DNA from 4 places in the Shewanella vesiculosa genome. Region 1 is predicted to be linked to each of the others. Evidence: predicted binding sites of a transcription regulator. Region 1 holds the regulator's gene; each other region holds the start of a gene.

What was found. Region 1 encodes LexA, which represses DNA repair genes until DNA is damaged. Its sites were predicted from a motif close to TACTGTATNNNNATACAGTA; they were not measured.
Positions count from the first base shown of each region.
Region 2: GW828_RS11765 (DNA topoisomerase III) is a predicted target of LexA. The motif match lies at 6,730-6,749, and genes of this name have one in related genera.
Region 3: recG (ATP-dependent DNA helicase RecG) is a predicted target of LexA. The motif match lies at 6,598-6,617, and genes of this name have one in related genera.
Region 4: GW828_RS09815 (LexA family protein) is a predicted target of LexA. The motif match lies at 4,707-4,726, and genes of this name have one in related genera.

Region 1 is NZ_JAACSD010000014.1:93,693-101,645, forward strand. Features, by position in the region: gene GW828_RS15450 (cytochrome c oxidase subunit 3) at 1-756, opposite strand, end outside; gene GW828_RS15455 (cytochrome c oxidase assembly protein) at 753-1,316, opposite strand; gene ctaD (cytochrome c oxidase subunit I) at 1,318-2,913, opposite strand; gene coxB (cytochrome c oxidase subunit II) at 2,923-4,512, opposite strand; gene GW828_RS15470 (cell division inhibitor SulA) at 4,909-5,415, opposite strand; gene lexA (transcriptional repressor LexA) at 5,412-6,026, opposite strand; gene plsB (glycerol-3-phosphate 1-O-acyltransferase PlsB) at 6,291-7,953, shown strand, end outside.
Region 2 is NZ_JAACSD010000010.1:33,741-41,693, forward strand. Features, by position in the region: gene GW828_RS11730 (FimV/HubP family polar landmark protein) at 1-186, shown strand, start outside; gene truA (tRNA pseudouridine(38-40) synthase TruA) at 315-1,100, shown strand; gene folC (bifunctional tetrahydrofolate synthase/dihydrofolate synthase) at 1,190-2,467, shown strand; gene GW828_RS11745 (SPOR domain-containing protein) at 2,539-3,153, shown strand; gene GW828_RS11750 (CvpA family protein) at 3,306-3,794, shown strand; gene purF (amidophosphoribosyltransferase) at 3,828-5,342, shown strand; gene GW828_RS11760 (tRNA (adenine(22)-N(1))-methyltransferase) at 5,868-6,626, opposite strand; gene GW828_RS11765 (DNA topoisomerase III) at 6,804-7,953, shown strand, end outside.
Region 3 is NZ_JAACSD010000009.1:90,301-98,253, reverse strand. Features, by position in the region: gene GW828_RS11220 (hypothetical protein) at 1-273, opposite strand, end outside; gene GW828_RS11215 (RidA family protein) at 531-914, shown strand; gene GW828_RS11210 (AMP-binding protein) at 1,145-2,800, shown strand; gene GW828_RS11205 (calcium/sodium antiporter) at 2,939-3,868, shown strand; gene GW828_RS11200 (tetratricopeptide repeat protein) at 4,089-4,769, shown strand; gene GW828_RS11195 (sensor histidine kinase) at 4,847-5,941, shown strand; gene GW828_RS11190 (response regulator transcription factor) at 5,938-6,546, shown strand; gene recG (ATP-dependent DNA helicase RecG) at 6,687-7,953, shown strand, end outside.
Region 4 is NZ_JAACSD010000007.1:391,739-399,691, forward strand. Features, by position in the region: gene GW828_RS09795 (NAD(P)/FAD-dependent oxidoreductase) at 1-593, opposite strand, end outside; gene GW828_RS09800 (sigma-54 interaction domain-containing protein) at 851-2,173, shown strand; gene GW828_RS09805 (NifB/NifX family molybdenum-iron cluster-binding protein) at 2,200-2,730, opposite strand; gene GW828_RS09810 (Y-family DNA polymerase) at 3,003-4,259, opposite strand; gene GW828_RS09815 (LexA family protein) at 4,266-4,679, opposite strand; gene GW828_RS09820 (MlaE family ABC transporter permease) at 4,983-6,095, shown strand; gene GW828_RS09825 (ABC transporter ATP-binding protein) at 6,098-6,862, shown strand; gene GW828_RS09830 (MlaD family protein) at 6,859-7,830, shown strand; gene GW828_RS09835 (PqiC family protein) at 7,850-7,953, shown strand, end outside.

The sequences.
Region 1 (7,953 bases):
GAGTAATAAAATAATCAAGAACAGGGTACCAATCGTCACGTGCATGCCGTGAAAACCAGTTAATAAAAAGAAGGTGTTACCGTACACTCCTGAAGATAGGGTTAGGCCCATTTCTTGATAGGCATGGCTGTATTCTTCGACCTGTAAACTGAGAAACGCAATCCCCAACATCACCGTTAACGCTAACCAGATGATCAATGGCTTACGATTGGCTTTTTCGAGATTGATGTGGGAAAAGTGCAAGGTAACCGATGAGGTTAACAGGATGATGGTGTTGATTAATGGCAAACCCGTCCATGGCATCGCCTCGGTTGCGCTACCATCAGGTGTTTTCACCAAAGGCCAAATTGCTTCAAAGGCAGGCCACAGTACCTCATGAGTCATGGCATTGTTCGATGCGCCACCAAGCCAAGGTACTGAAATCATACGTGCATAAAATAATGCGCCAAAAAAAGCCCCAAAAAACATAATCTCTGAAAAAATAAACCAGCTCATTCCTTGCCTAAATGAACGATCCATTTGTGGTGAGTAAAGTCCTGCCATTGATTCATCAATAACGGTTTTAAACCAACCAAAAATCATAAAGATAATCACGGCAAAACCAGTGATTAATATGTAACTTCCTGAGGTTTTTTCAGTGGCTAATTGTTGTACATAAGTGCCTGCGCCAAATGCAATTAAAAATAAGCCTATAGCACCGATTATCGGCCAAGCACTCTGGTTTGGCACATAATAAGTTTGATACTTTGTGGTCATTTTGCTGCTCCTTGCTCTACGACGATCGTCTGTTTATCGGTGATGTCATAGAGGGTATAAGAGAGAGTCAATGTATTAATAGACGCGGGTAAATCCGGGTCCACGTAGAAAATCAATGGTAATTCTGCAGTTGCTGATGCGGCCAATGGTTGTTGGTTAAAGCAAAAACATTCCGTTTTATTGAAGTACGCCGCTCCTTGTCCAGGTGATACTGAAGGGATTGCTTGGCCTACTGTGTCGTGTGCAGACAGGTTTTTAACCAAAAATTGTGCGTGAGTGAGCTCACCAGGATGCACGCTTATTTGGTTCACTTTAGGGCTAAATTCCCATGGCATATCTGACTGAACTTGGGTCACAAATTCAATGGTAACGGTACGGCTTTTATCAACCACTACCGCTTCATAGCTACTGGCGCTATTTTGGGTTTTGCCATTAATACCCAATGTATCGCAGAGCACGTCATAAAGCGGTACCAATGCAAAACCAAACCCAAACATACCAATTGATCCAGCAATCAGCATGATTAATAACTTACGATTTGATTTTGTTGGCTGTGTCATCTCATTTTATCTCCGGCGGAGTGGTAAACGAGTGATATGGCGCTGGACTGGCAATGGTCCATTCTAAACCTTCTGCAGCTTCCCAAGGGTTATCGCCAGCCGGTTTGCCACCTTTGATACATTTGAGCACCACAGCGAGAAAAATAAACTGCGATAAACCAAATGCGAATCCACCAATCGAAACAATTTGATTCACATCGGCAAACTGTACTGCGTAATCTGGGATTCGACGAGGCATACCCGCCAAGCCTAAAAAGTGCATTGGGAAAAACAATACGTTGACAGAGATCACTGAGCACCAAAAATGCCACTTGCCTAAGGTTTCGTTGTACATATTACCGGTCCATTTTGGCAGCCAATAATATGCCGCCGCCATAATGGAAAATATCGCCCCAGTCACCAGTACATAATGAAAATGCGCCACTACAAAGTAAGTGTCGTGATACTGAAAGTCCGCAGGGGTGATTGCCAGCATCAAACCGGAAAAGCCACCAATGGTAAACAGAATGATAAACGCCACCGCAAATAGCATTGGTGTTTCAAATGTCATCGAACCGCGCCACATGGTAGCAACCCAATTAAACACCTTAACCCCAGTAGGAACCGCAATTAGCATGGTGCAATACATGAAAAACAACTCGGCGAATACTGGCATGCCTGTGGTAAACATATGATGTGCCCATACTAAGAACGACAGCACAGCAATACTGGCAGTAGCGTAAACCATAGAGGAATAGCCAAACAATTTCTTGCGGCTAAAGGTCGGTATAATGGCGGAGATAATGCCGAATGAGGGTAAAATCATGATGTAAACTTCTGGGTGACCGAAGAACCAGAAAATATGCTGGAACATCACTGGGTCACCGCCACCTGCAGCATCGAAAAAGCTGGTACCGAAAAACTTGTCGGTTAACACCATAGTCACTGCGCCTGCGAGCACTGGCATCACCGCAATTAATAAAAAGGCAGTAATTAACCAAGTCCACACAAACAAAGGCAGTTTCATCCATGTCATGCCAGGAGCGCGCAAGTTAACAATGGTTACGATAACGTTAATCGCGCCCATTATCGAGCTGATACCCATGATATGGATGGCGAATACAAATAGAGCGGTGCTATCAGGGCTATAAGTGGTTGATAGCGGTGCGTAGAATGTCCAACCAAAGTTAGGACCACCGCCTTCCATGAATAACGAACTGAGTAATATGGTAAACGCGAACGGTAAAATCCAAAAGCTCCAATTATTCATCCGCGGTAAAGCCATGTCTGGTGCACCGATCATCATCGGAATTAACCAGTTAGCTAATCCGGTAAAAGCTGGCATCACTGCGCCAAATACCATGATAAGACCATGAACCGTGGTCATTTGATTAAAAAAGTTAGGTTCTACTAGCTGTAATCCAGGCTGAAATAACTCTGCCCGAATGACCATTGCCATGGCGCCACCAGTGAGAAACATAATAAAACTAAACCATAAGTACAGCGAACCGATATCTTTATGATTAGTTGTGAGTAGCCAGCGCATGAGCCCTTTCGGCGCTCCGTGATGATGATCATCATGAGCGGTAGCTAGTGTATCGTGCGTTGTTGTGCTCATTGTCTTCCCCTACTGTCCATGGCTAGCGACATCGGCAGGTTGCACCGCCTCGCCAGAATTATTGCCCCACGCATTGCGCTCATAAGTAATCACCGCGGCCATCTTTTGTGGGCTAAGTTGACTACTAAATGCCTGCATCGCGGTGCCTGGTTTACCGTGCATAACGATATCGATATGTCCGCTAACCGGTCCGGTAACCACAGGGCTGCCAATAAGTGAAGGGAAAGCGCCTGGCAAACCAGCACCAGTGGCTTGATGACATGCGGCGCAAGTGGTGGCATAAACCTGCTCACCTTCTGTGATTAATTGCTCCAAGGTTAAGGTGGGCAGATCTTCAATGGCAACAACCTCTGGTGTTACAGCCTTAGCGACGGTTTCAAGAGCCTGAGTCGCTTTTTCTGTCGCAGTATTGGTGTTCTCAGTTGCTGTTGCGGCCATTGTGCTTTCAGTCTTATTTGCTTCAGTACTTGCTTCATTGCCGCCAGAGAAATTACTCACATCAGCAGCTTGAACAACATCACCGGTATTATTGCCCCAAGCATTACGCTCAAAGGTAATCACTGCGGCAATCTCTTGGGCGGTAAGTTGCTTGGCAAAGGCTTGCATTGCGGTTCCTGGTTTACCGTTTAAGACGATGTTGAGGTGACCTGCAATAGGGCCTTTTATGATAGGACTGCCAATTAGTGATGGGAATACACCTGGAAGGCCCGCACCATTAGGTTGGTGACAAGCGGCGCAACGAGCAAGATAGATCTGTTCGCCTTGGGTGGTTAACTCTTCAAGAGATAAGGTTTGTGACAGTGACGCTGCTGCCGCAGCAGCGGCATTACTGGCCAGTTGTTTTTGCTCTACTAACCAGTTATCAAAATCTGTCTCTGATAATGCTTGCACCACAATTGGCATAAATCCATGGTCTTTACCGCACAATTCGGCACATTGGCCACGATAAATTCCGGGCTTATCAATGCGGGTCCATGCTTCATTAATAAAGCCTGGATTGGCATCTTTTTTAACCGCAAAAGCTGGAACCCACCATGAGTGGATCACATCATCTGATGTCATTAAAAAACGCACTTTTTGGTTAATGGGCAGTACGAGTGGTTTATCGACTTCAAGAAGATAATGCTCTCCTTTAGCCTCTATGCCATCGATTTGATCTCTTGGGGTCGATAATGTGCTGTAAAATTCGATGTCTTTATCAAAATAGCTGTAATGCCATTTCCACTGCGACCCAGTAATTTTGATGGTGAGATCCGCATTGCTGGGGTCTTCCATGGCAATTAAGGTTTTAGTGGCTGGAATGGCCATGGCGATTAAGATGATGAAAGGAATGACGGTCCAAGCTATTTCCACTTTAGTACTTTCGTGAAAATTTGCCGCAACAGCGCCTTTTGATTTGCGATGGTAAATCATTGAATAAATCATGATCCCAAACACCACTAACCCAATGGCACAACAGATATAAAGTATCGTCATGTGGAGGCCATAAACCTTACCACTGATATCTGTCACGCCTTGAGTCATGTTGAGGGACATTTCTGATGCCCCAAGCGGAAGTGCTATAAACACCACCAGTAAACAATACCACCATTGCTTCACAAGACTGCTCCTCTGTTCATTGCAAATAGCAATTACAAAGAAAAGTCACACAGTAATTCTCTGCTCTATGCAAACTTTTCGGTTCCCGAAAAAAGTTTGATGACCTCAAAGTACCTTGGTGGCAGTAAACAGATTGTTTACGGTTTTATTATTAGCGGTGCACCACGCTTGTACCTACTACTGAACTTATCAATATTGAGTTGGCTCATTTGTCTGAAAGTAATCTTAATCACTGTCATTCACGTCCAATTAAAGATGAATAATATTTCATCCTTGGGAACAACATTAGCTGTAGATTAAACATTGATCAAGATCACTTTGTTGGCTAATTGACTGAAAAAAGATGAAAAAAAAGCCCTGAATTCAATACAGGGCTTGGTAAGTAAGGGTTAATGCTTAGTGAAATGAGCAAAAATTACTTGTTCCATTTATTAATGTAGGGCTAACAAGTTGATGTTTGTGAGGTAAGTGAGCATTCACATCCTCAATTACCACACCTAAAGCCCGTGCACTTTTAGCTACAATTTCTAATCGACGACTATCACGAGCGTCAAGTGAGCTTGTCCAAGTGACGACAGCACTTGATGTTCCACTGGTAAGCGCTTTTTCCATCGCCCATAAGGTTTCGACTTCGTCTTTAGTGTGCACCAGTAAAATACGGTCCATTCTCACGCCAGCATTTGCCAGCATATGTTTATAGCCAATGTGTGGTGGGCTAATTAACACAATCCATCGACCTTGTTGGCTCAATGTGGCGAGTTGACTACACAACTGGCTCAACTCAGCTTCACCTTGGGTGACTGTTTGTAATGTGCGAATGGTTTGGTTGCCATGCAATTCTGTTTCAGCTAAATCTACCCATAAGCCTGGGTGACGTGGCGCGATGCCCATTAGTTTGTTCATAACCAATCTCCATTACGGATAACGCCAACGGCAAGCCCTTCGATGGTTAGGCTTTGGCAACTTAAATCAACTTTAATCGGGGTGTAATCGTCATTTTCTGCGTGCAGATAAATCACATTACCTTTTTGTTCAAATCGTTTTACGGTGACGTCATCATCAACACGCGCCACCACAACTTGGCCATTACGTGCTTGTTGCATTTTATGAACCGCGAGTAAATCGCCTTCTAAAATACCGATGTTCTTCATGCTGTCACCACGAACGCGCAACAGAAAGTCTGCGGCAGGTTTAAACATGCTCGGATCGACTTGATAATACTGTTCAACGTGCTCTTGAGCCAAAATAGGCTCACCAGCTGCAACTTGTCCAATCAGAGGCAAACCGGTTTCAATCTGTTCTTCATGAGGTAAGCGAATACCTCGAGAGGTTCCAGGCATGATCTCGATAAAGCCTTTTTTGGCTAATGCTTTTAAATGCTCTTCGGCAGCATTAGCACTTTTAAAGCCAAGACGTTTCGCAATTTCAGCACGAGTGGGTGGCATACCTGTTTCGGCGATATTGTTTTTAATTAAGTCTAATATTTCTGCTTGGCGCGGCGTTAACGGTCTCATGATGATTCCTGTCTTTTTATACAGTGACTGTCATTATATACAGTGTTTGTGTTCGTGCAAGTATTAACCAACTATTTTTTGTGTTTTATTGGTTTTTTGTAACTTAAATTAATGTTTTTATTAGTTATTATATATTTTTTATCTTGCACTATGTCTTAAAGTGAGAGCTTACACGTAAAGATAAGTCGGCCAGATAGTGTAAGCAGGGTGGTTTCTGGTATCCTATACGACAATATTACAATGGCTTATGTTGCGAAAATAACCATGTCAAAACCAGATTCAATATTTTTACAAGCATTAAAATGGGTTCAGAAATGGATGGTACAGACCATTGTGGTGCCCCATGATCCGTTTGATGACCTCAATATAGATCCGACCAAGCCCTTGGTTTATTTGATGAAAACGGAATCTATTAGTGATATTGCCGCCTTGAGCGAAATCACTGAAGGATTTGGTATGCCAAGTCCTTATGAGCCGTTGCAGCTTGATGGTTTAAGAGTACCTCGAGTGGTGTGTTTAGAAGGGCGTAAACCTCTATTTGGTAAACGTGAAAGTGGTGAGAAGTTCCTTAATTATTTTACCCGTTTATTATCGCTTCATAGTGAGAATGCTGACCTTGATATTCAATTAGTGCCAGTTTGTCTTTATTGGGGACGTACTCCTGGTAAGGAAGAAGACAGCATGACAGCGGCTGTTTTTGAAAGAGAAAACCCAACTTGGTTACGTAAGTGGCTGATGATTTTATTTTTAGGGCGACATAATTTTGTGCAGTTTTCTAATGCGTTATCGCTGCGCCATATGGCTGATGAGCACGGTACAGATAAAAGAATTGCGCATAAATTAACCCGTGTCGCGCGAGTGCATTTCCGTCGCCAACGTAAAGTTATGACAGGGCCACAATTACCTAATCGTCAAATGCTATTTGCCTCTTTATTGAAGTCAGATTCAATTAAAAAGGCTATTGAAGAAGAAGCAGTCAACAAAAAAGTATCTCCTGAAAAAGCTCGTGAAACTGCGATTGAATACCTTGATGAAATTGCCGCAGACTATTCAGATAGTTTAGTGCGCATTGCCGAGCGTTTTCTCACTTGGTTATGGAATAAATTATATAGCGGTATCAATATCAAAGGTGCTGAACAGGTAAGACAGCTTCACCATGATGGCCATGAAATTGTCTACGTACCTTGTCATCGCAGCCATATGGATTACTTGTTGCTGTCATACATTTTGTATTATCAGGGTATGGTTCCGCCGCATATTGCGGCCGGTATTAACCTGAACTTTTGGCCAGCAGGGCCAATGTTCCGCCGTGGTGGAGCATTCTTCATCCGCCGCAGCTTTAATGGTAATAAACTGTATACCGCAGTATTTCGTGAGTATTTAGATCAGTTATTTGCTAAAGGTTATTCGGTTGAGTATTTCACCGAAGGTGGGCGTTCGCGTACAGGGCGTTTACTTGCGCCTAAAACCGGCATGTTGGCAATGACCATAAACAGTGTGCTTCGCGGCATAGAGCGCCCAGTGACGTTAGTACCAGTGTATTTAGGTTATGATCATGTGATGGAAGTGGCCACTTACCACAAAGAATTAAGCGGCAAGAAAAAGAAAAAAGAATCTGTTTGGCAGTTATTTGGTGCGCTGCGTAAACTCGGCAACTTTGGCCAAGGTTATGTTAATTTTGGTGAGCCGATTAACTTACAGCACTTCTTAAATCAACAAGCGCCAGAATGGCGTAGCGAACTGGCGAAAGAGCCTGATCAAAAACCATCGTGGTTTACTCCATCGGTTAATTTACTCGCTAACCGCGTGATGACCAATATTAACGGTGCTGCCGCCGCGAGCTCGGTAACATTAACCAGTTTAGTGTTATTAGCCTCAGAGCAAAATGCATTAGAAAGAAGTCAGTTAGAACGCCAACTTGATCTGT
Region 2 (7,953 bases), on a different contig from region 1:
GGCAATCCAGATATGGTTGATGTTGATGATGAAGAAAACTCTGTTAATGCCAAACTTGATTTAGCCAGGGCATACATTGAAATTGAAGATCAAGACAGTGCTCGAGCATTATTAAAAGAAGTGCAAATCGACGGTAATGAACGTCAACAATTAGAAGCTAAGAATTTAATTAACAGTTTCAGTTAACCCACTAAATGAGGTCTCATAGGCTTAAAATACAGGCTTATGTTGACCATATAAAAGCAAACGGCGCAGATACATGCGCCGTTTTTTTGTGATAAACTGCGCGCCATTATTGAGTAGAGGATATAGGCATGCGGGTCGCGTTAGGTGTTGAGTATGATGGTAGTGGGTTTTGTGGGTGGCAGCGCCAACTCGATGTCGATTCAGTGCAAGCCCAGATTGAGAAAGCGTTAAGTTATGTGGCTAATGAGCCTATAACCGTATCGTGTGCTGGACGAACTGACACCGGAGTACATGGTACTGGGCAAGTGGTGCATTTTGACACCAATGTGCAACGTCCAATGACGGCGTGGACACAAGGCGTTAATGCTAATTTACCCAACAGTGTAGCGGTGAGATGGGCAAAAGAAGTTGATGACAGTTTTCATGCCAGATACAGTGCATTGGCCAGACGCTATCGTTATGTTATTTATAATCATAAGCTACGCCCTGGTATTCTCAGTGCCGGAGTGAGTCATTATCACGGCGATATTGATGAAAAATTGATGCATCAAGCTGCGCAACTTTTTGTTGGTGAACACGATTTTACCAGTTTTAGAGCGCTGCATTGTCAATCTAAAACCCCATTTCGTAATGTGCATCAAGTCAATGTGACTCGCCAAGGCATGTACATCATGGTCGATATTCAAGCTAATGCATTTTTACATCACATGGTGCGTAATATTGTGGGTTCATTATTGCAAATCGGTTTAGGCAATCAACCTATTGAGTGGATCTCTGAACTGTTGGCTCTGAAAAATCGCAAGCAAGCTGCTGCGACGGCTAAACCTAATGGATTGTATTTAGTCGATGTGACTTACCCAGAGCAATATCAGCTGCCTAAGTTGTCTCTCGGGCCATTGTTTATGCTCGACTAAAGTGATGTTGGTCATTTTTGAGTTGTTAAACCCAGAGTATATTACTGCAACACCTGCTAAGGTTTGCATACGTTAAATGGTATTGAATTATGTCAATCGCGTCTGAAATTACTGTTCCTAATCAACAATCAAGCTTAAATCAATGGCTGGATTATTTACTGGCTATTCATCCTAGTGAAATTGATATGGGATTAACTCGAGTGAGCGCTGTTGCTAGGCGTCTTGAGGTGATTGATTTGGCTCCTGCTAAAGTGATTACTGTAGCCGGTACCAATGGCAAAGGCACCACCTGCGCCATGCTGGCGTCGATTTTACGCCAAGCTGATTTGTCGGTGGGTGTTTACAGCTCACCGCATTTACTGCACTACAATGAACGAGTACAGATTAATCAGCAAGACGCCAGTGATGCCTCTCTTATTGAAGCCTTTTGTGCCATTGAGGCCGCTCGTGGTGATATTTCATTAACCTTTTTTGAATATGCTACCTTAGCCGGTTTATATTTATTTAAAGCTGCTAAAGTCGATGTGATTATTCTGGAAGTGGGCTTAGGGGGCAGGTTAGATGCCACCAATATGATTGATTCCACCGCCACGATCATTACCTCTATTGACCTTGATCATCAAGAATATTTAGGGGATACCCGTGAACTGGTTGGCAGAGAAAAAGCCGGTGTGTTTCGCCCCGATTGCCTGGCCATTGTTGGTGAACCCGATTTGCCTATGAGCGTCACTGAATATGCGCATCAAATTGGGACTACACTTTATCGTGTTGGTCATGAGTTTGATTACCATAAAGACCAGAGCCATTCAGACCAATGGCACTTTACATCAATGCAGCAAACATATTCAGGGCTGAGTGTACCAAAGCTACCACTGGCCAATGCGGCGAGTGTTGTAGCCTTGCTAAGCCATATTTGGCCGCACATTAGTCAGCAGCAGATTAACCAAGGTTTGCAGCAAGCTCAACTCGCTGGACGATTAGAGCAAGTCAGTGAGCAACCTTTAGTACTCTTAGATGTGGCACATAACCCCCATGCGGCCAGATATTTAGCCCAGCAATTGCAGGCGTATCAAGGTCGTCGTATTGTAGCCTTGTGTGGCATGCTTAAAGATAAAGATATTACGTCAGTATTAGCGACATTAGCCGAGCAAATTAGTCACTGGAACTTCGTCAGTTTAGATATTCCACGTGGCGCATCAGCGCAAACTCTGCGTCAAGCATTGCCTAATGATGCTTGCCGTGACCGTGCCAGTGAGTTTGTTGATATCAGCAGTGCATGGCACGCGATCCAAACGACAGTGAAAGCCGATGATGTGGTCATTGTATTTGGCTCTTTTTATACTGTCGCAGGGTTTAAATTGTTATAAACACTATTTGTTTAAGACGTCGTTTTTAGAAATCATCATAAACGTCATTTGGTTAAAGAAGGGAATTAGCTTTGAATCGTCAATTTCAAAATCGTTTGGTAGGAACCATAGTACTCGTGGCCTTGGGAGTGATTTTTTTACCTGATTTATTAGACGGTAAAAAAGCTCAGGTTGTTGAGGAATTCACTGAAATTCCTTTACGACCAGCTAGATTAACAGCTCCAAATCGCCCTAATTCTGCTGAAAAAGTAGAAGAGTTCCAAGTATTAACGATTGCAGAACCACAAGACCTTAGCAACGATATTGTGGCATTAGGTGAAGAGGAAGCAACCAAAGAACCGGCTAAAGAAGTGGCTCAAGTAGTTGAAAAGCCTGCTGTGGTTAAAACGGTCAAAAAACCTCAAGTCCAGGTAGCGAATAAAACCTCTGCACCGATCACCGCAGGCTTTACGCTGCAGTTAGGCGGTTTTAATAATATTACTAATGTAAAAGCGTTGATTATTCAACTGCGTAAAGCTGGATTTACGGCTTACACACTGCCTAAAACGCCTGTCGAGGGAAAACTCACCCGAGTGTTCGTTGGCCCTGAAGTATCAGAAGATAAACTTAAAGCTCGTCAGCAACCTATATTCAAATTAACCGGATTAAAAGGCAAAATCGTTGCCTATAATCCACAAGAACAATAACCTATTCAGACGGTATTTTGCTTGGGTGATTAATATTTACAATTTGATTGTTCTTAATCACGCAAGAATAATTTGTACAATCAGAGGTGAGAAACATCTCTGTCTCTGTTAGAATCCCGCCGTCTTGAACCCTATACCGGATCCCCATCTTCATGGTTTGGATTGATTACGCAATTATTATCGTCATCGGGTTATCAACTGTAATCAGTTTGATCCGCGGATTTGCCAAAGAAGCCATGTCTCTTGTGGTTTGGTTTGCTGCATTCTTTATCGCTAGCCAGTTTTACCTCGATCTTGCTGCTCATTTAACCCAAATGCAGGACGAGTTAGTCAGAAACGGTGTGGCGATTGCTATTCTTTTTATCATTACCCTGATCTTAGGGGCACTCGTTAATTATTTACTCGGCCAGCTAGTGGCCAAAACAGGCTTATCGGGCACAGACCGAGTGTTAGGCCTGTGTTTTGGTGCCATTCGTGGCGCGTTGATCGTTAGTGCTTTACTGTTTTTCATGGATGCGTTTACAGCATTTCCAGATTCTAAATGGTGGCACGATTCTGTACTTGTACCTGAATTTGGTGTGGTTATTCAGTGGTTTTTTAACTATCTGGAAAACACGTCAAGCTTTGTACCCCAAATATAAACATAAAACACTTTACAGTGAGGAACCTTACCCATGTGTGGTATCGTCGGAATAGTAGGAAAATCAACAGTTAATCAGACCATTTATGATGCGCTAACTGTGCTTCAACATCGTGGTCAAGACGCAGCAGGTATTGTGACTGTTGACATGAATGCGTTTCGTTTACGTAAAGCAAACGGCTTAGTCAAAGATGTGTTTGAGCCTAAACATATGCAGCGTTTACAAGGCAATGCCGGTATTGGACATGTTCGTTATCCTACTGCTGGTAGCTCGAGTGCATCAGAAGCTCAACCGTTTTATGTTAACTCGCCATTTGGTATTTCGTTAGCACATAACGGTAACTTGACTAATACGATTGAACTGGCTGAAAGCCTAGTGACAAAGCGTCGTCATGTTAATACTACTTCTGACTCCGAAATCTTGTTAAACCTGTTAGCCGATGAGTTACAAGAAACGCGCAGTTTAACCTTAAGTGCTGATGAAGTGTTTGATGCTGTTGCCAAAGTGCATGCGCAAACCCGCGGTGCTTATGCTGTAGTGGCCATGATCATCGGTCAAGGTTTAGTTGCATTTCGTGACCCATTTGGTATCCGTCCATTGGTACTTGGTAAACATGAAACGCCTACCGGCACTGAATATATGGTTGCTTCAGAAAGTGTTGCTTTAGACGCTGTTGGCTTTGAAGTGATGCGTGACGTGGCACCTGGCGAAGCTATTTATATTTCACTTGATGGGCAATTATTTACCCGTCAATGTGCTGCAGACCCAAGCTATGCTCCGTGTATTTTTGAATTCGTGTATTTTGCACGTCCTGATTCGAGCATTGATAAAGTGTCTGTTTATGCTAGCCGTGTAAACATGGGTGCCAAGTTGGGCGAAAAGATTAAGAAAGAATGGGAAGATCATGACATTGATGTGGTTATTCCTATTCCTGAAACCTCGTGTGATATCGCCTTAGAAATTGCCCGTTGCATGGATCTACCGTATCGCCAAGGTTTTGTTAAAAACCGCTATATTGGTCGTACGTTTATCATGCCTGGTCAGCAAGAACGTAAAAAATCAGTTCGTCGTAAATTGAATGCGATTAACACTGAATTTAAAGGCAAAAACGTACTATTAGTTGATGACTCAATAGTACGTGGTACTACGTCTGAGCAGATCATTGAAATGGCGCGTGAAGCTGGAGCAAAGAAAGTGTACTTTGCATCAGCAGCTCCTGAAATTCGTTTCCCTAATGTCTATGGTATCGATATGCCGACCTCAAATGAGCTTATTGCTCATGGTCGTGATGCTGACGAAATTGCTAAAATCATTGGTGCCGATGGCATTATTTTCCAAGACTTAAGCGACTTAATTGAAGCCGTAAGAATGGAAAATCCAGAGATTAAGCGTTTTGAAACATCAGTGTTTGATGGTCATTACATTACTAATGACGTTGACCAAGCTTACTTGGATCATTTAACACAATTACGTAATGATGATGCCAAAGCTAACCGCTCAAAAGACATTGGAACTAACTTAGAAATGCACAACGAGTGTCATCCATAAGCTAGCCAGGTTTTCATAGCCATAAAAAACCAGCATGAAAATGCTGGTTTTTTTATGTCCGCTTTAAACACTCGGTATTACTTGATAACAGGCGATAACAGGCGATAACAAGATAGATATCTCGATACCAGGTCGATTCGCGGCTAGAGGCTATAAAAGCGATAAAGAACGATAGTAAGTGATAACCTGAGAGTATACGCATCGGATTTAAGGGATCGCTTTCAAATACGGTCATCCAGCAATATTGTCTACACCTTCTATCAGACATTATTACTACACCTTCAATCAGATAGCGATTGCTATCACCGCAACCAGATATGATTATTACAGCATCAATCCGATAGCGATTACTTTCATCGTCAGACGAATATGTCTGCTATACCTTCAATCAGATATAGATGGCTTTAATCGTCAAATGAATATATTTTCTACACTTTCAATCAGATAGCGATTACTTTTATCGTCAACCAGATATGATTCCTTTTACCGTCATCCCGGTAATGCTTTTGAGCCGGGATCCAGCGTCTAAAATAGGGCCGTACACTCGGAGGTCGACGTCCGTTCTTCACGCTCGACTTGTACTTTAATTGCTAGATAATTTGGCAACGCCTGTGATGCTTTTTGCGGATTCGACAGGGTTATTTTTTGATAGTGAGTCAGCACTTTGTGTAAATATCGTATAGCAATATTGCGCTCGTGGTCATTGTTACATTGCCAAAGTTTATCGCCCACAGCTCTAATGTTAGTGGTAGAACTATCACTATCACTTTCTATTCGCGACGATGGACTGTCACGCCTCACATAGATAATTTCATAAAAGCGGCGATTTTCTTCAATCAGTTTTTCATCAATTAAACGGCAATCAAGTTCAATGAGTTGGTGGCGAAGTTCGTACTGGTGATGGACCGGACACAAGATAAAATCAATTTGACGGTTAGGGTGCAATTGGCAAAGCGTATTCACTAACTCGATCATCAAATCTCCGCCAATACCAGCAATGATCACTAATGGGGTTTGCTCGTCTTGCTCCAGAGGTATCGCTGACACATCGACACAATGTACTTGCCATTGATTGGCAGTTTGGAGTGGGTAAAAAAGTTCAAGCTTAGCGGTTAACTGCTGCATTAATGCCGGCACAATATCGACAAAATGGATCATGTTTGCTGCATGCCTATCGAGTAATGCCGCACCAAGAAATCCATGGTCGCAACAACAATCCCAAATATGGCTATAACCCATGGGGATCATACTGTTGATTTGTGCTAAACGCTGGCCGAGTTTCATCTGTTCATCGTATTTGGGATTTAAGCTGCGTATTGTAATATTTTGACGATATAAGTGGTGAATTATTTCGTATTTGCAGCTTGGCGTATTTAGCGCTAATCTATACTGTAAATTTATACAGTTAAGCGGTGCAATCGAGTTTTATCTAATTGAACTTTAGCGCCCTAATAATGGATTATGATTCTATATATTGCTGAAAAACCCAGTCTCGGCCGTGCTATTGCCGATGTTCTGCCAAAACCACATAAAAAAGGTGATGGCTTTATCACTGCCGCCAATGGTGATTGCGTGTCATGGTGTATTGGCCATTTATTGGAGCAAGCCGAACCTGATGCTTACGATGATGCATTTAAATCATGGAAGCTAGAACATTTGCCCATAGTGCCACAAACGTGGAAGCTCATGCCTAAAACCAAAACTCGCAGTCAACTTACTGTGTTGCGTAAACTGGTTAAGCAAGCCTCAGCAATCATTAATGCTGGCGATCCAGACCGTGAAGGGCAGTTGCTGGTGGATGAAGTGATTGCTTATTTAGGCGTCAAGGGTGACAAGCTCAATCAAGTTCAGCGACTATTAATTAGTGATTTAAATCCACAAGCAGTCAAACGTGCGTTAGGGCAGTTACGCAGTAACCGTGAGTTTATTCCTTTATCCACTTCTGCATTAGCCCGCAGCCGCGCTGATTGGCTATATGGCATGAACATGACTCGTGCTTATACCATTCAAGGGCGCAAAGTGGGTTACCAAGGCGTGTTGTCTGTTGGCCGAGTGCAAACGCCTTTGCTTGGTTTAGTGGTGCGCCGCGATGATGAGATTGCCAATTTCAAGCCAAAGTCTTTTTATGAAGTGCTGGCCCATCTGGTTACCGATCAGCAACAAACCTTTACCGCCAAATGGCAACCGAGTGAAGCATGCCAACCATACATGGATGAAGATGGCAGAGTGTTAGCCAAAGGCTTAGCTGAAAATGTCGTTGCTCGTATTAATGGTAAACCAGCGCAAGTGACTAAAATTGAAGCCAAAGATAAGCGCCAAAATCCACCATTACCCTATAGCTTATCAGCATTGCAAATAGACGCGGCTAAACGTTTTGGCCTCTCGGCAAAAGAGGTACTTGATACTTGCCAAAGTTTGTATGAGCGCCATAAATTAATTACCTATCCGCGTTCAGACAGTCGCTATTTACCTAAAGAGCAACATGCTTTGGCACCAAAAGTATTGGACGCGGTACTCAAAGGTGCTGCTGCATTAGTTGATGGTTGTGAGGCACCAAATGCCAAGCTTAAGTCTAAAGCTTGGGATGACAGTAAAGTCGATGCTCACCATG
Region 3 (7,953 bases), on a different contig from region 1:
CCTAAAGGGATTACGGCTTTGTTTAATTGACGAGGCTGCTGTTGGGTGCAGGCTGATAAATTGAATTTCTTTAATCACCTGCTGTTGGTCATAATCATTAAGGCTTTGCAGCATAACAAATGCTTGATAGGAAAATTCAACTTTTTGGTAATTAAAGTCAACCGGTAATCGAAGTCCATGCTCTAATGCTGTTTGATGGTCTAAACCCATTAAACTATGAGGTGAACTCGGTTGTAGTGCATTTTTATTTGCGCCGCTGTTTTTCCATGTCATGCTAATCATCCCTGATATATAAATTATGTATCATAAAATGGATTGTCGATTTTATATATAGCTACAAATAACTGGTTTTATTATGGTAAGTAATACTTGATGATAATGAGATAATAATAAGCTCATATATACCCATTTAGGTCAGACGTTATTCGTAGCATTGAAACTGTTTAAGGAGGCTTGCTCAAATAGCGCTAAGCCGATACATTGACTATTAATTTTTACCAACCAACACAATTAAATAAAGAGAATTCAACATGGCTGAAAAAATTATCATCGCAACCGACAAAGCCCCCCAAGCTATTGGTACTTATTCACAAGCAGTTAAAGTCGGCAGTACCGTTTATCTTTCAGGTCAGATCCCATTAGACCCAAAAACCATGACCATGGTGAGCGATGATTTTGCAGAACAAGTTGTACAAGTGTTCGAAAATTTAACCGCGGTATGTGAAGCTGCTGGCGGAAAAATGAGTGACATCGTTAAGCTAAATATCTTCTTAACCGATTTATCTCATTTTGCCACGGTAAACGAAATTATGAGTCGTTACTTCCAACAACCTTATCCAGCTCGTGCCGCGATTGGCGTCAAAGAGTTACCAAAAGGGTCATTGGTTGAAATGGACGGAATCATGGAAATTTAGCGACAACCGTACAATTTTTTTAAAGGCACCTAGAGTGCCTTTTTTATTATCCGTGGGTTTTACACTGTAGAGTATTTACTCAACACCTATTGTTTCTTCAGTAAATTCTGCTAACGTGTTTGTTGTGTTACCTTGCACACATACTGTGCAATTGTTTGCGCCAGCGCACAAAAATGGCCATACTAAATTTATAGAGACCCACAATAACAATAAAGAACATGGAAGCGTCGATGGAAAATTTAATTAAAACTCCTGTTGAGATGTTGTCTCATTGGGTAGATACGCAAGGCGACAAAGTTTACCTTCGCCAGCCGATTGACGGTAAATATGTAGATTTCACCTGGCGTGAAGTTCAACAAAAAGTGCAACAAATTGCAGGTTCACTGCGCCATTTAGGTCTAGAGCGCGGTGATAAAGTTGCTGTACTGTCTAAGAACTGTGCCGAGTGGTTTATTGTCGATTTAGCATTAATGTACGGTGGTTATATTAGTGTGCCTGTTTATCCAACTGCTAATGCCGAAACGATTCGTTATATACTTGAGCACAGTGGTGCAAAAGCCATCTTTACTGGCAAGCTTGATCATTGGGCAGAACAAGAAGCTGCCGTGGGCGGTGAAATTCTCCGTTTAGCCATGCCATATGACACCATGCCTGCCCAATATCATTGGGAACAGCTATTGAAGCTGGGGCAACCTCTGGTTGACGAGCAGTTACCCACTGCAGATCAAGTCATGACGCTCATTTATACCTCAGGCTCAACTGGCAAACCTAAAGGCGCGATCCAAACCTTTACCAGTTATGGCTGGGCGTGTGAAGCCGTGATCCGTGATTTACAAGCAAACACGACTGACCGACTATTATCTTACTTACCGTTAGCACACATTACCGAACGCGTAGCTATTGAAGGTTCATCATTCTATTCTGGGGCAACGGTTTCTTTTGTTGAAGGTCTCGACTCATTTGTTGATGACATTCAGCGTTGTCGTCCAACGATATTTTTCTCCGTACCGCGTTTATGGACGGTATTCCAACTCAATATCATCAACAAAATTGGTGAGAAAAAACTTAAAACCTTACTTAAACTGCCCATTATTAGCAGTATTGTTAAGCGTAAGATTAAAAAAGGTTTAGGGCTGGATCAATCACGCTTAAACGGCTCAGGCTCGGCGCCAATACCACCATCATTGCTTCAATGGTACAACGATATCGGCATTGATATTTGTGAAGCATGGGGGATGACTGAAAACTGTGCTTACTCGATAATCAACCATCCATTTAATGCCAAGAAGATTGGCACTGTCGGCCGTCCAGTTGAAGGATGCTTGGTACGTCAAACTGAACAAGGTGAGTTGTTAGTTAAAAGTCCTGGCTTGATGAGCGGCTATTACTTACAAGACGAAGCCACCGCAGCCGCATTTACCGAAGATGGTTTTTTCCATACTGGCGATTTATGCGAAATTGATGCAGACGGTTATATCGATATTACTGGTCGAGTTAAAGACAACTTTAAAACCTCAAAAGGTAAATATGTCGCACCTGTCCCTATTGAACGTAAATTGGCTCAAGATTCACATATAGAGTTAATTTGTGTTATTGGTTCTGGCTTACCACACCCAGTCGCATTAGTGCAGCTTTCAGAAGGCTCTAAATTGCAGCCTCGTGAGGAAGTAAGAACATCATTGAAAGAGACGCTCGACAGCATTAACCCGCATCTTGAGTCACATGAGCACGTTGATGCCATTATAATCGTCAATGATGACTGGACCATTGAGAACGATGTGTTAACTCCAACGTTAAAAATTAAACGTCACGTACTGGAAAAAACATTCAGCGCCAAAGTAGACGGTGTGCGCGGTGCAAAAGTACGTTGGGAAGACGAATTGTAGTCATCCACTATCGATTATTTCGCCTCAAAAAATACACGCAATATGCGTGTATTTTTTTGACATATTCTGTCAATATACGCGCCATCAACTATGCAGAGTTTACATAGCGTTGCATACCCATTAATTAGGCAGAGACTCATGTTCATTGCGTTATATATTATCGGCGGTTTTATCATTTTAACCTTTGGCGCAGAAGCTCTTGTGCGCGGAGCCAGTGCCGTAGCGCTGCGTTTAGGTATTGCGCCGCTCATTATAGGCTTAACCATTGTGGCATTTGGTACTAGCGCCCCTGAATTAGCGGTGAGTGTAAAATCGGCATTAGCAGGTAATCCTGGGATTGCCTTAGGTAATGTTGTCGGTTCTAACATTGTTAATGTCGGTTTAATTTTAGCCATCACCGCCCTTATTCGCCCTATTACCGTGCAATCTCAAATGGTTAAGCGCGATATTCCTATTATGATTTGCGCGTCAGTACTAATGTGGTTTTTGCTGCTTGATGGTGAAGTCAGCTTTATCGACGGAGCCATCTTATTTGGTGCACTTGTTAGTTATTTAGTCTTTAGTTATGTCAGCGCCAAAAATAATCCAGAAGACGTTGATGTTAATACCAATCCACAACACCCAGGATTATCAATCGCATTAATTATTGCTGGAATCGCAATGTTAGTCGGTGGTGGCATATTATTTGTAGATGGTGCTGTTGATTTAGCCAAGCAGTTTGGCATTAGTGAAGTCATCATTGGCTTAACTATTGTGGCTATTGGCACCAGTATGCCAGAACTCGTTACCTCGGTGATGGCGGCTCTTAAAGGTCAAAGTGACATTGCCATCGGTAACGTTGTTGGCTCTAATATTTTCAACGTACTCGGTATTTTAGGCGCAACAGCATTAATTCACCCAGTATCCGCTGCCGGATTTAACGAAGTTGATTTTATCGCCATGCTGATTTTTGCGTTTATGGTATTGCCGTTTGCTTGGAGCGGTTTACGTATTGGTCGTCGTGAAGGTGGAGTGCTATTAGCTGGTTACCTTGGCTACACCAGTTATTTAGTGATGCAAGTGGTTTAAGTTATCGACAATAATACTCATACTAAAGGCCGAATATTCATTCGGTCTTTTCATAACACTTTGTAAGCCTATACTCATATTTAATACGAGATCCTGACAATACATGACATTTGTCATCTTCAATTGATGACCTTTGTGTCTAAGAATAACCCCCGCCTATAGCCATACTACACCTATCCCAACAACATCTTGATTGGGGGAAACGTAAATGGAGATAACCATGAAAACCTTACTACTGATCACCAGCTTAACCTTAGTCAGCCAAGCTAGCTTTGCTAACATTAGCGATATTGATGCTGCTGCCAACACCATGAACATCAATGAACTCAGCCAATACAGTGAACAGGCTATTGATTATGAAAAAGCCTATGCTGATTATCGTCTAGCCATTACTGCCAACATAATGGGTCAACGTCAACTCGCTACAGATTCATTAAACGATGCTCAGCAAACACTAGAATCTCTTTTAGACCAAGACCCATCTGCAGACCCACAAGCGCTACTTGCTGCGGTATATGGAATGCAAATCTCGTTTGATAATAGCAAAGGTGCTGTATTAGGAATGAAAACGGCACAATTACTTCAACAAGCAAACGATCTGGAACCTAACAATCCGCGCGTCAGTTTAGTGCGAGCAATTAATGCATTTTATACCCCTAGCGTATTTGGTGGCGGACTCGACAAGTCGCAAACATTAGTAACCCAAGCAATTAGTCAATTTGAGCAGCCTTGTAATGAAATCTGTTGGGGACATGCAGAAGCCTATACTTGGCGCGGACTCGCTAAACAAGAACAAGGCGACTTAAACGGTGCTTTACAAGATTGGCAAACCGCCATTGAAGTTGACCCTCAGTATGGTTGGGCAAGATATCTGTTAAACCAACAAACAGTAAAGCAGTAATCGACCAGTTTATTATTACTCGCATAGGTTTGAGTTAGCGCGCAGTTACTCTATGATTAACTGCGCTAGGAGGCACTATGACACTCGGTTTAACAATACCCAACGAAAAGAGTTATGAGCAAAAAACCGCTTGGGTTTACCTCATAAACTTAGGTTTTTACTTTATTCCATTGTATTTCATGCACGGTCAATGGTTAAACATTACGATCGCAATCTTATTATTAGTGCCATTTATTATCGGTTATTTCTGGGCTTATAACTGTAGCAAAGAGCGAGCCCTCAAACCTATTGGGTTAATGTTTGTCACAGCAATAGCCTCATCATTTGTTAGCAGTGGCGCCATATCACTGTTCAGTTTTTGCTGTTTCTTTATTGGTTTTTTCTACTCACTTCGTACTGCCATATTGAGTTTTATCGGACTGAGTATTTTGCTTTTAGTGATCGATATTAGCATGGATTACACAGGCTACTTTTTTACTTTTTATGGTATGGGAATTTGCTTAGGGGTGGGAGTGTTTGGGATAATTGAACAAAACCGCCAACGCATCAAACGCCAGCAACAACAATCAAAAGATGAAGTCGCAAATTTAGCTACCGCATTAGAACGCGAACGTATTGGCCGAGATTTACATGATGTGATGGGGCACCACTTAGCCGCCATCGCCTTAAAAGCTGAACTGGCAGACAAACTCATTGCCTCAGGTAAAATCGACTTAGCGCAGCAGCAAATTCATCAAGTGAGCGTGATAACTCGAGACTGTTTAAGCCAAATTCGCCACACGGTATCGGGCTATAAACATCAAGGCTTAACGCATACCCTAAACACCTTAGCCAACACGTTAAGAGATAACGCTATTGCTGTCAGCATAGAAGGCACATTCCCTAAACTCAGTGAACTCATGGAATCGCAAATCAGCTTGCTGTTAACTGAGTTGATTAATAACACCATAAAACACAGCCACGCAACACATTGCACCCTGCGTATTGAACAAAGCCCAAATTGCCTCAAACTCAACTTTATCGAGAATGTACCGGTTAAAACCATCACTAAAGGCAACGGATTAACCGGTATTCAAGAGCGAGTAACCTTGCTACATGGCACCATCGACTATCAATTAATTCCCCATTATAAAGTGAGTATCCAATTGCCACTAAGTGAGTCCGTTAGATGAAAATTCTATTAGCCGAAGATCAAGCCATGGTAAGAGGCGCCCTCGCCGCGTTACTCACATTAGGATGTGATAGCTTAAATGCAATAGAGATTGTCGAAGTCGAAGATGGCGATAAAGCGATGCAACAACTTAAAACCGATTCGTTTGACCTGCTACTTACCGACATTGAAATGCCTAGGAAATCAGGTTTAGAACTGAGCCTATGGTTGCAACAGCAACGCAGTCAGACCAAAGTGATTATTCTGACCACCTTTGGCCGAGCGGGTTATATCAAACGAGCATTAGAATACGGTGTCGGGGGCTTTTTATTAAAAGATGCACCTTCTGCTGACTTAATTAACGCGATTAAACAAGTCATGGCGGGTAAACGAGTCATCGATCCAGAATTGGCTTTCACCGCTATTGGTGAAATAGATCCTCTCAACGACAAAGAAAGGCGCGCATTGCGCCTAGCAAGCGAAGGCTTATCAACCAGCGATATTGCCAGTCAGTTGTTTATTGCAGAAGGTACAGTACGAAACTATTTGTCAGAAGCCATTAATAAACTCAATGCCAGTAACCGAATTGATGCCGCCAGAATTGCCAAGCAAAAGGGTTGGTTGTAATTAGTGGCTTAATATTGCCTTGTATGCAAAGTCTGCTAAGATACCTTAAACATCTGTATATAATTACAGTGATTTGAGATTGATAGCTTGAAATCACTATAATTTTTACATCTTTGGTAATCAATTTAGGTGAGCACAATTTGCTACGACTGGATCTTGTTCCGATCACCGACCTTAAAGGCGTTGCTAAAAAGGTTGCGGAAAAACTGGCTAAGTTAGGTATTAAAACAGTACAAGATGTGCTGTTTCATTTACCGCTGCGTTATGAAGACCGTACGCAAATCCATGCTATTGCCGCATTACCTCCTGGCAGTTATGGCACCATAGAAGCAGAAATTCAGTCAACTCAAATCATGCAAGGTCGGCGGCGCATGTTAGTGTGTAATGTCCGTGACCACAGCGGAATGATGAGCCTGCGATTTTTTAATTTCTCTATGGCGCAACGTAATGCCATGGAAAATGGCGCCAGCATTCGGGCTTACGGTGAAATACGCAGTGGCAATCATCATAAAGAAATTGTTCACCCCGAATATCAAATTATTCATCCTGGTGAATCTGTCACATTAAGCGACACCCTAACGCCGATTTACCCGACGACTGAAGGGGTAAAACAAGCCAGTTGGATCAAATTAACACAACAAGCCTTGGCGATGTTGGACCAAGGTGGATTACCTGAGTTGCTGCCCAGTGCATTACAGCCAAACAATATTAGCCTGCGTGATGCATTGCATATTTTACATCGCCCCCATAGCTCAGTATCACCTTTTGAATTAGAACAAGGTCTGCATCCTGCCCAACAAAGATTAATCCAAGAAGAACTGCTGGCACATAATCTGAGCATGTTGCAACTACGCCAACGCAGTAACCAAGATGCCGCGGTGCCAATGCCAGCGACAGGTCAGTTACTAACGCCTTTTCTAGCGCAACTGCCTTTTAAACCCACTGGAGCTCAACAGCGGGTTGTCGCCGAAATCAGCCAAGATATTCAACATCCAACGCCGATGATGCGTTTAGTTCAAGGCGACGTGGGTTCAGGTAAAACCTTGGTGGCGGCACTGGCGGCATTACAGGCAATTGAAAACGGTTACCAAGTGGCCATGATGGCACCGACTGAATTACTCGCCGAACAACATGCCAGCAACTTTGCAGCATGGTTCGAACCACTTGGGCTAAAAGTCGGCTGGCTGGCGGGTAAATTAAAAGGCAAAGCTAGGGTTCAATCACTTGAAGATATCGCTTCTGGCGCTGCACAAATGGTTATTGGAACTCATGCGATATTTCAACAAGCGGTGGTGTTTAATAAACTGGCGCTGATTATTATTGATGAGCAGCATCGTTTTGGTGTGCATCAACGCCTAGACTTACGAGAAAAAGGTGTCAGCCAAGGCTTCCATCCACACCAGCTTA
Region 4 (7,953 bases), on a different contig from region 1:
CCTAAATGCCCAACATAAGGCTCGCTAGTGACAAAATGAATTGGCACTTTGCTTCGAATGCCGGCATCACGTAACACCTTGTCTAAAATAAACACGTATTCATAAGCCGGCCCAAAGCAGCTTGCACCTTGAAATGCCCCCACGATCACAGGACCCGGATTAGCTAACAGTTTATCGACATCAACTTTGCACTCTACTGCATGTTCAAGTGTGCAAATAGATTGAGTAAAGTGTTCAGGGCCTGCTCCAGGTATAGTGTTAAATGCCAGTTTAGGACCGGTTGCGATAACCAAATAGTCATAGTCAATAATGTCTTCATCAGCAGTTATAAGTTGATTTTTTTCAGTATCAATTTTAGTCACTCTGGCACATTTAAATTCTATTTTTTTATCTGCTAAGTGTTTTTCTATCTGGAACGTAATGGCTTTAGGTTCTCGCCACCCAACGGCAATCCAAGGATTAGAAGGGGTAAAACGAAATGTATCATGTTCGTTAACCATTAAAACTTGATGGTCCTTACCCAAAATCTCTTTTATTTCGTATGCGGCTGGCATGCCACCAGTACCGGCACCTATCACAACAATTTTAGCCATTGAATGTTCTCCCCATTTACAGTGTCTTTGAACTCAATACGGCCATCAGACATGTATATTAGAGCTATACAAAGCTTGTGCCAGATCACATCTTAAATTTTAAGGCAATGAAATCAGTTACCTAGAGCCAATCAATGTTTAGATAATGTAAATGCAAGGTTACCAAGTGACAAATGTGGCATTGACGTGACAATTATGGCACCTATAATGACATATTAGAATTAACTGATGCATATATAGACAAGTGAGAGCAATAAATGGATAACACTACCGTAGTCCAATCGATGATAAACGCGATTGATAAACCGGCAATATTTATTACCCCAGACTATGTCATACATGCGGTCAATGAAGCCTATGCAGAAACATATGAGACCAAAGTGATATTGGGTCGAAGTAAGTGTCATCAGATTTCCCATCACAGTAACGAACCTTGTGACAAACACGGCGAAGATTGCCCTTTACAGCAATGCTTGAGTACGACTAGAGCAGCCAATGCGATGCATATCCATAGCACGGCTCATGGCAAGTCATATTGCGATATTTTAATGAAACCGATTAAAGATAATGATGGCCAAATCTTAGGATTTCTAGAGATTCTAGATGCTATTGATTATGCATCGATCGAATCTAAAAAAGGCACTATGGTCGGTCAATCCGCGCCGTTTAAGGAAATGCTCAATCGGATAAATCGCGCCTCTCAATCCAACATTGCAGTACTATTGCAAGGTGAAACAGGCGCTGGTAAAGAGCTGGTCGCCAAAGCTGTACATCAAGCCAGCAGTAGAAGTGATAAGCCATTTGTGGTGATTGAATGTACCGGACTGAGTGAGAATCTATTCGAAAGTGAATTATTTGGCTATGAAAAAGGTGCCTTTACCGGGGCGACCACCAGCAAAAAAGGTCTGATTGAAATCGCCCATGGTGGGACGGTGTTTTTTGATGAAATTGGCGACGTACCAATGAATATGCAAGTCAAGTTACTCAGATTACTTGAAACTCAATGCTATCGCGCCGTTGGGGGCTTAAAACAAAAACGTTCTGATTTTAGATTAGTCAGCGCCAGCCATAAAAATTTACTCGATTTAGTTGAAAAAGGAGAATTCAGACGTGATTTGTATTATCGCATTGCAGGATTTCCGATTTACTTACCCTCGTTACGTGAACGCCATGATGATATTCCAACGCTCGTTAATCACTTTATTAAATATTCTGAATACAAGCATAAAAAGTTTTCAGCTAATGCGTTAACCTTACTCAGTCGTTATGCCTATCCAGGTAATATTCGTGAATTGAAAAACATTATTGAGCAATCAGCATTAATAGCCAACGAAGATATGATCCACAGCAGTGATTTACCTGAAATTGTTCAACCTAATAACCTGTCGACCGAAGAAAACAATTCCCTAAAAACGGCAACCACGATCATGTCATTAGATGACGTTGAGTATAGGTATCTTTTTCAGGTCTGTGAGCAATTTCAAGGGTCTCCAGCAGAATTAGCCATTAAGCTTAATATTAGTGTTCGTACTTTATATCGTAAATTACAGCGCTATGATTTAAAACTAACAGCGCTGTAAGCACATCACTTCGACCTGCGCATTCACTAATGTTGGTGCATGAGTGAGTGCTTTTTATTACAACAAGGTTTCATCATGGCGCTTTCTGCGCCCGCTTTAGTTTCACAGCAACGTTTCTTTATCACCTCAGGTCCACTGTGACAGCCCGCTTCTCCATCAGCATGATCATGATCGCAACAACCGCCATTAGCTTGCTTAGCAATATGTTTCACTGACGGACGCCCCTGACTTACTTGGGTATATTGTTCACAGTCGGATAAAACAGCAGCCGCAAAATGCTGTAACTCTGTACGGCCGTTTTTTGCATGAAATACACTCAAATTCTGGTTTAGTAGCTTAGACAATAACTGCTGGCCAATATTACGTATGATCACCCGATTAGCGCCTTGTGCCAGTATCAAACTGACTAATTGCTGCTTGCCCTCACATCCATCGAGTAAAGCTGGGTTGGTAAAACGTCCGACGACTTGAGCTTGGTCATTAATAAACAGTACCTCATCGGCTTTGCTAAAATGGTTGGAAATATTTTCTGCTTTCATGGGTATGGCTGTAATCATGGGGGCTGTCCTCACTGTATAATATTCAATTTTATCATCGAGATACCATTTATTTTAAACGGCATAAATGGTTATGGTTGATGACATTAATGCTTGCCATTATCGATTAATAGTAATTGGCATATGCTATATATACGCCGATTAATGGCATATGCCAATTAGCATTGATATTTTGTGACTGGTGCCACGCTTAGCTCAATATCAATAATCGAATCAGTGATTTCTATTTTATTTACTCAATGACAATTTTAATGATGGAACCCATAAAAATATTAACATTTAATCTTGGGTAAGCATTTCCATTGAGTTGAATATTGAGGAGTAAGCAAATCACGACGCATTGCCCACTTTTGTTGTATTCCTTGTGCAGCAAGAAACACAGTATCGCGGCCATAACGTTGGTTGATGCTATCAAGGGTGTGCATGAGGGCATAATCGACCTTAGCAGGATTGAATAAATCAAATTGAAAATATTTCTCGCTGGCTAAATTAACAAGGCCTACGCCAATTTTGTAATACCGCACCCCGACGCGAAACAACCTTGGTGCAGCTTGTCTAAGCGCTTTGGTGAGTTCAACAGAGCAATGTGTCGGGCAAGGGAAATGGACAATGACCTTATCACTCACGGGCCGTTCGTCATGAGGGGAATTACTGGCAAACAGCAACATGGTTTTGCAATACGAGCCTTGCTGACGCGCTTTAAGCGCCGCGATAGCGATATGTTTACTCAATGCCTGTAATAGCAATTCATAGTCAGTGATGCGCTCACCAACACTACGAGTCGAGAAAATTTGTTTTTTATCTGCCCTTGCCTCATCCCATTGTTTACAGACTTGACCATTCAGTTCACGAACCGTTCGCTCTATTTCAATACTAAATTGTTTTCTCGCAAGGCTCGGTGGCATACAGGCAAGATCATATGCGCTGCGAATATTCATTACTTCAAGTTTTTTACTTATACGCCTACCAATGCCCCATACATCACCGACCGCAAGCTGACGCAAAATGTCAGTGCGTTGCTGCAATGTCTCAATTACGCAAACACCTTGGTATCCTGGGATTTTTTTAGCGGCATGATTGGCTATCTTGGCTAAGGTCAAGGTGTCGCCCATACCGACACAGACGGGTAAACGCGCTTCTTTCCAAACCGTACGACGGATTAACTGACCATGGGTATGCAGGCATTTAATCGCGGGGTAACTGTGTTTAAACGACAGGAAACATTCATCGATGGAGTACACATGCTGATCGGGCGCAAAGCGGCCTATTATCGCCATCATTTTTGCTGATAAATCGGCATAGAGCTCATAGTTAGATGAACACACAATCACATTACGCTCGGCACATAGCGCTTTAACTTGAAAATAGGGTAGAAATTTTTGTATGCCCGCTTCTTTTGCTTGTCGATTAGCAGCCACAATACAACCGTCGTTATTGCTCAGTACAATGATTGGCTTACCACGCCAATCAGGGCGAAATACCTGTTCAGCACTGCAATAAAAAGCATTGGCATCAACTAAGGCAAACATTGTTGCTTACCCTTGGTGGCTAACAAACATGGGGCTTTGGCGATGACAACGAATTGAGCGGATCACCACACCTTCAATACTAAAGTCATCATAATCGCAAATGGTTACTGGTAAATGTTGCTCATGAGATGACACTAGCATTCGCCGTTGCAGATCGAGAATTTTACACACAAATTCACCATTAAAATTAGCCACAATCACGTCGCCACTTTTAGCCGTTTCATGACGATCGACAATCAGTAAGTCGCCATCGAATATCCCAACACCTTGCATTGACTCACCTTGGGCTAAGCCGATAAAAGTCGAACTTGGATGTTGCACTAACATCTCATCAAGACTGAGGCCTAATTGAAGATACTCAGCAGCAGGGCTTTCAAAACCGGTAATGCCAGCACTGGCGACAATGGGAATAAAGCGCATACGCTAACCTCGTACATTTATACTAGATACTGTATAAAAACACAGTACCATTTATAGGGTACATAGTAGCGCTAAATTTTGTCTGTGCAAGTTTATTTATGTTAAATCGCGATATGCAAGCGGCATATTTAGCCATTGAAGGTTGTTATTAGCCAGCTAGATAGCGTTATCAGTTTAATAGTTAATGAGTTTATTTGTTCAAGGTCAAAATACAATCTGAGCGATTGGTCTACACTTGTGATCAGTACAACAATGAACTTGATGCAAATATACACTTGATTGCTACTTTTTTTGGGGTCTAGTATGACACTCGCCACATTTGATATCGACATGCACGATGACAACTGCGACCTGAGTCTTGCAGGTGATTGGCAATTAGGCCAAGCACCACTAGGTGCCGATATTTGTGCCGCCCTTCCCGCAACTTGCCATACTGTCAGATTAGTGACGACTGAATTATCTCAGTGGGATTCAAGCCTTGCCATTGCCTTATTACAATTATCCCGCTGGTGTGAACAACAAAAAATAACCCTCAATATTCAAGATACCCCACAAGGATTACAACAATTACTGCAGCTAGCTACCGATGTGCCTGTGTATCAAACGGCGAATGATGGTGTCATTGGTGGCATGTGGGTCACGCTTCGTAAAGGCATGATTGTACAAGGCTTACAGGTGCACGATGGCTTAGTGTTTGTCGGGGAAAGCACGTTGGCATTAGGGCGTTGGTTAAGAGGTAAAGCCAGTACTCGGCGCAGTGATATCGTATTTTTTATTGAACAAGCAGGGCCTAAAGGACTGGCGATTGTCACTTTGATTAGTCTGCTAGTGGGAATGATTTTAGCCTATTTAGGTTCAGTGCAGCTGCGTCAGTTAGGTGCTCAGGTGTATGTCGCTAACCTAGTGGCTATTGGAATGGTACGCGAAATGGGCGCCCTGATGACAGGCGTTATTATGGCTGGCAGAACGGGAGCCGCGTATGCTGCTCAATTAGGCACCATGCAGGTCAATGAAGAGATTGATGCGCTGCGAGTCATGGGTATTTCCACCATGGAGTTTCTGGTGTTACCTCGCTTGTTGGCATTGATTTTCATTATGCCATTAATGTGCATTTACTCTGACGTGATAGGCATGATCGGCGGTGCAGTAGTTGCCAATGGCATGGGCGTGAGTTACACCCAATATATTTTACAAACTCAGGTTGCCATTGATTGGGTAGACATATCCACCGGGTTGATAAAAAGCCTTATTTTTGGTTTTTTGATTGCGATTGCAGGTTGTCAGGCCGGGCTTAAATGCGGGCGAGATTCTAATGCCGTTGGTTTAGCCACGACCAGTGCTGTAGTTAAAGCCATTGTGTTTCTGGTGGTTTCCGATGCCGCGCTCAATATCTTATACGATAAGTTAGGGATCTAATTATGGTGGATGATGCCTTCATCAGTGTACGCAATCTTAGTGTCGGTTATGGTACGACCGAGGTACAAAAACAACTGAACTTCGAGATTAACAAAAATGATATCTTTTTTGTCATTGGCGGAAGCGGTTGCGGCAAAACAACCTTACTTAAATCAATGGTAGGATTGTTAACCCCACTTAAGGGAGAAGTACTTTATCAAGGTAAAAACTTTTATGACGCTGATGAACCAGCGCAAGTGGCCATGCTCAAAGACTGGGGGATCACGTTTCAAACTGGCGCGTTGTTTTCCAGTATGTCGCTTGCCGAAAATGTGGCTTTACCGCTACAACTGTATACCGACCTTTCGGATCGGCAAATAGCAGAGGCTGTGGCATATAAGCTTGCTTTAGTCGGCTTAGCTGGATTTGAAAAATTTTACCCTGCCGAATTAAGTGGCGGTATGCATAAGCGTGCAGGCTTGGCACGCGCGATTGCACTGGATCCACAATTGTTATTTTTTGATGAGCCTTCAGCAGGCTTAGATCCCATTAGCTCTATGCGCTTAGATCACCTAATTGTGCAAATTTGCCAAGCACTGGACTCGACCGTGATTATCGTATCGCACGAGCTACCCAGTATATTGTCAATCGGCACCCGCTGTGTGTTTCTCGATAATCAAACCAATACCATGCTTGATTGTGGCGATCCGAGAGAATTAAAACTTAACAGTAGCCAAGCTCGAGTGCGACAATTTCTCAATCGTGCTGATAAAGTGGAGGCATCATGAGTAAAAGCCAGCGACTTCCTCTTGCGATTGGGGCCTTTATCTTTGGCGCGATTATTTTAGTGTTTATCGCCCTGCTATTTTTTTCTGGTGGGCGAATATTTGCCGAAAAAGCGCCTGTGGTCATGTATTTCAATAACTCAGTACAAGGGCTTCAAGTCGGTGCACCAGTGAAGTTAAAAGGCGTAATCATTGGTGAAATAAGCGATATTAGCATTGATTTCCCCAACGACAGTAGCCAAGGTGTCACGGCCTCAGTTCACGCCGATTTACTGTTGAAACGCATCAATCTTAAAGGCATACAAGTTGGAGAAGAGTTTTTCTCCCATGCGATAGAGAATGGCTTACGTGCTCAGCTGAATTATCTGAGTTTATTAACCGGACAACTCTATGTTGAATTAGATTTTTATCCCAACACATCCGCACATTTCCATGATGACAAAGATTCATTATTGGAGCTACCAACCATAGCGACTGATTTCGAATCCTTGTTTAAAGATCTGCAATCATTGAACTTGAAAAACGTCATCACCAATGTGGATAAATTGGCTCAGCAACTTAGCGACATTGCCGCCAGTGGCAAAATACAGCAAGCGCTGGATAATTTTGATAGCGCTGCAACAGCCGTTAGAAACACCGCTGTGCATATCGATACAACTCAGGCGACATTAGGCTCCAAGAGTGTCGAAGTACTGGCTAAACTAGATAGTTTATTGATGCAGTTGAATAAAGATGAACCGCAAATGGTTGAGTCCCTCAACCTCAGTTTAGCGGCATTGCACAAAACATTAGTCAGTATTGATCAGTTGGCGAATCAAGCAGGTAATTCTTTAGATCAAAACTCCCCACTTGTGATTGAATTAACCAATACATTGGCAGAAATTAGCCGCACAGCTCGGGCGTTACGTAGTTTAAGTGAAACCTTAGATGAGCAACCCGAGGCAATTATACGTGGTAAGCAAGGAGAATAATGTTATGAGGCTATCTTGGATGAGATCACTATATTGGAGTGTGAGTTTATTGGCACTTAGCCTGATCAGCGGCTGCCAAAGCTCACCGCCAAAACAGTACTTTGTGTTAACCGCACCGTCCTT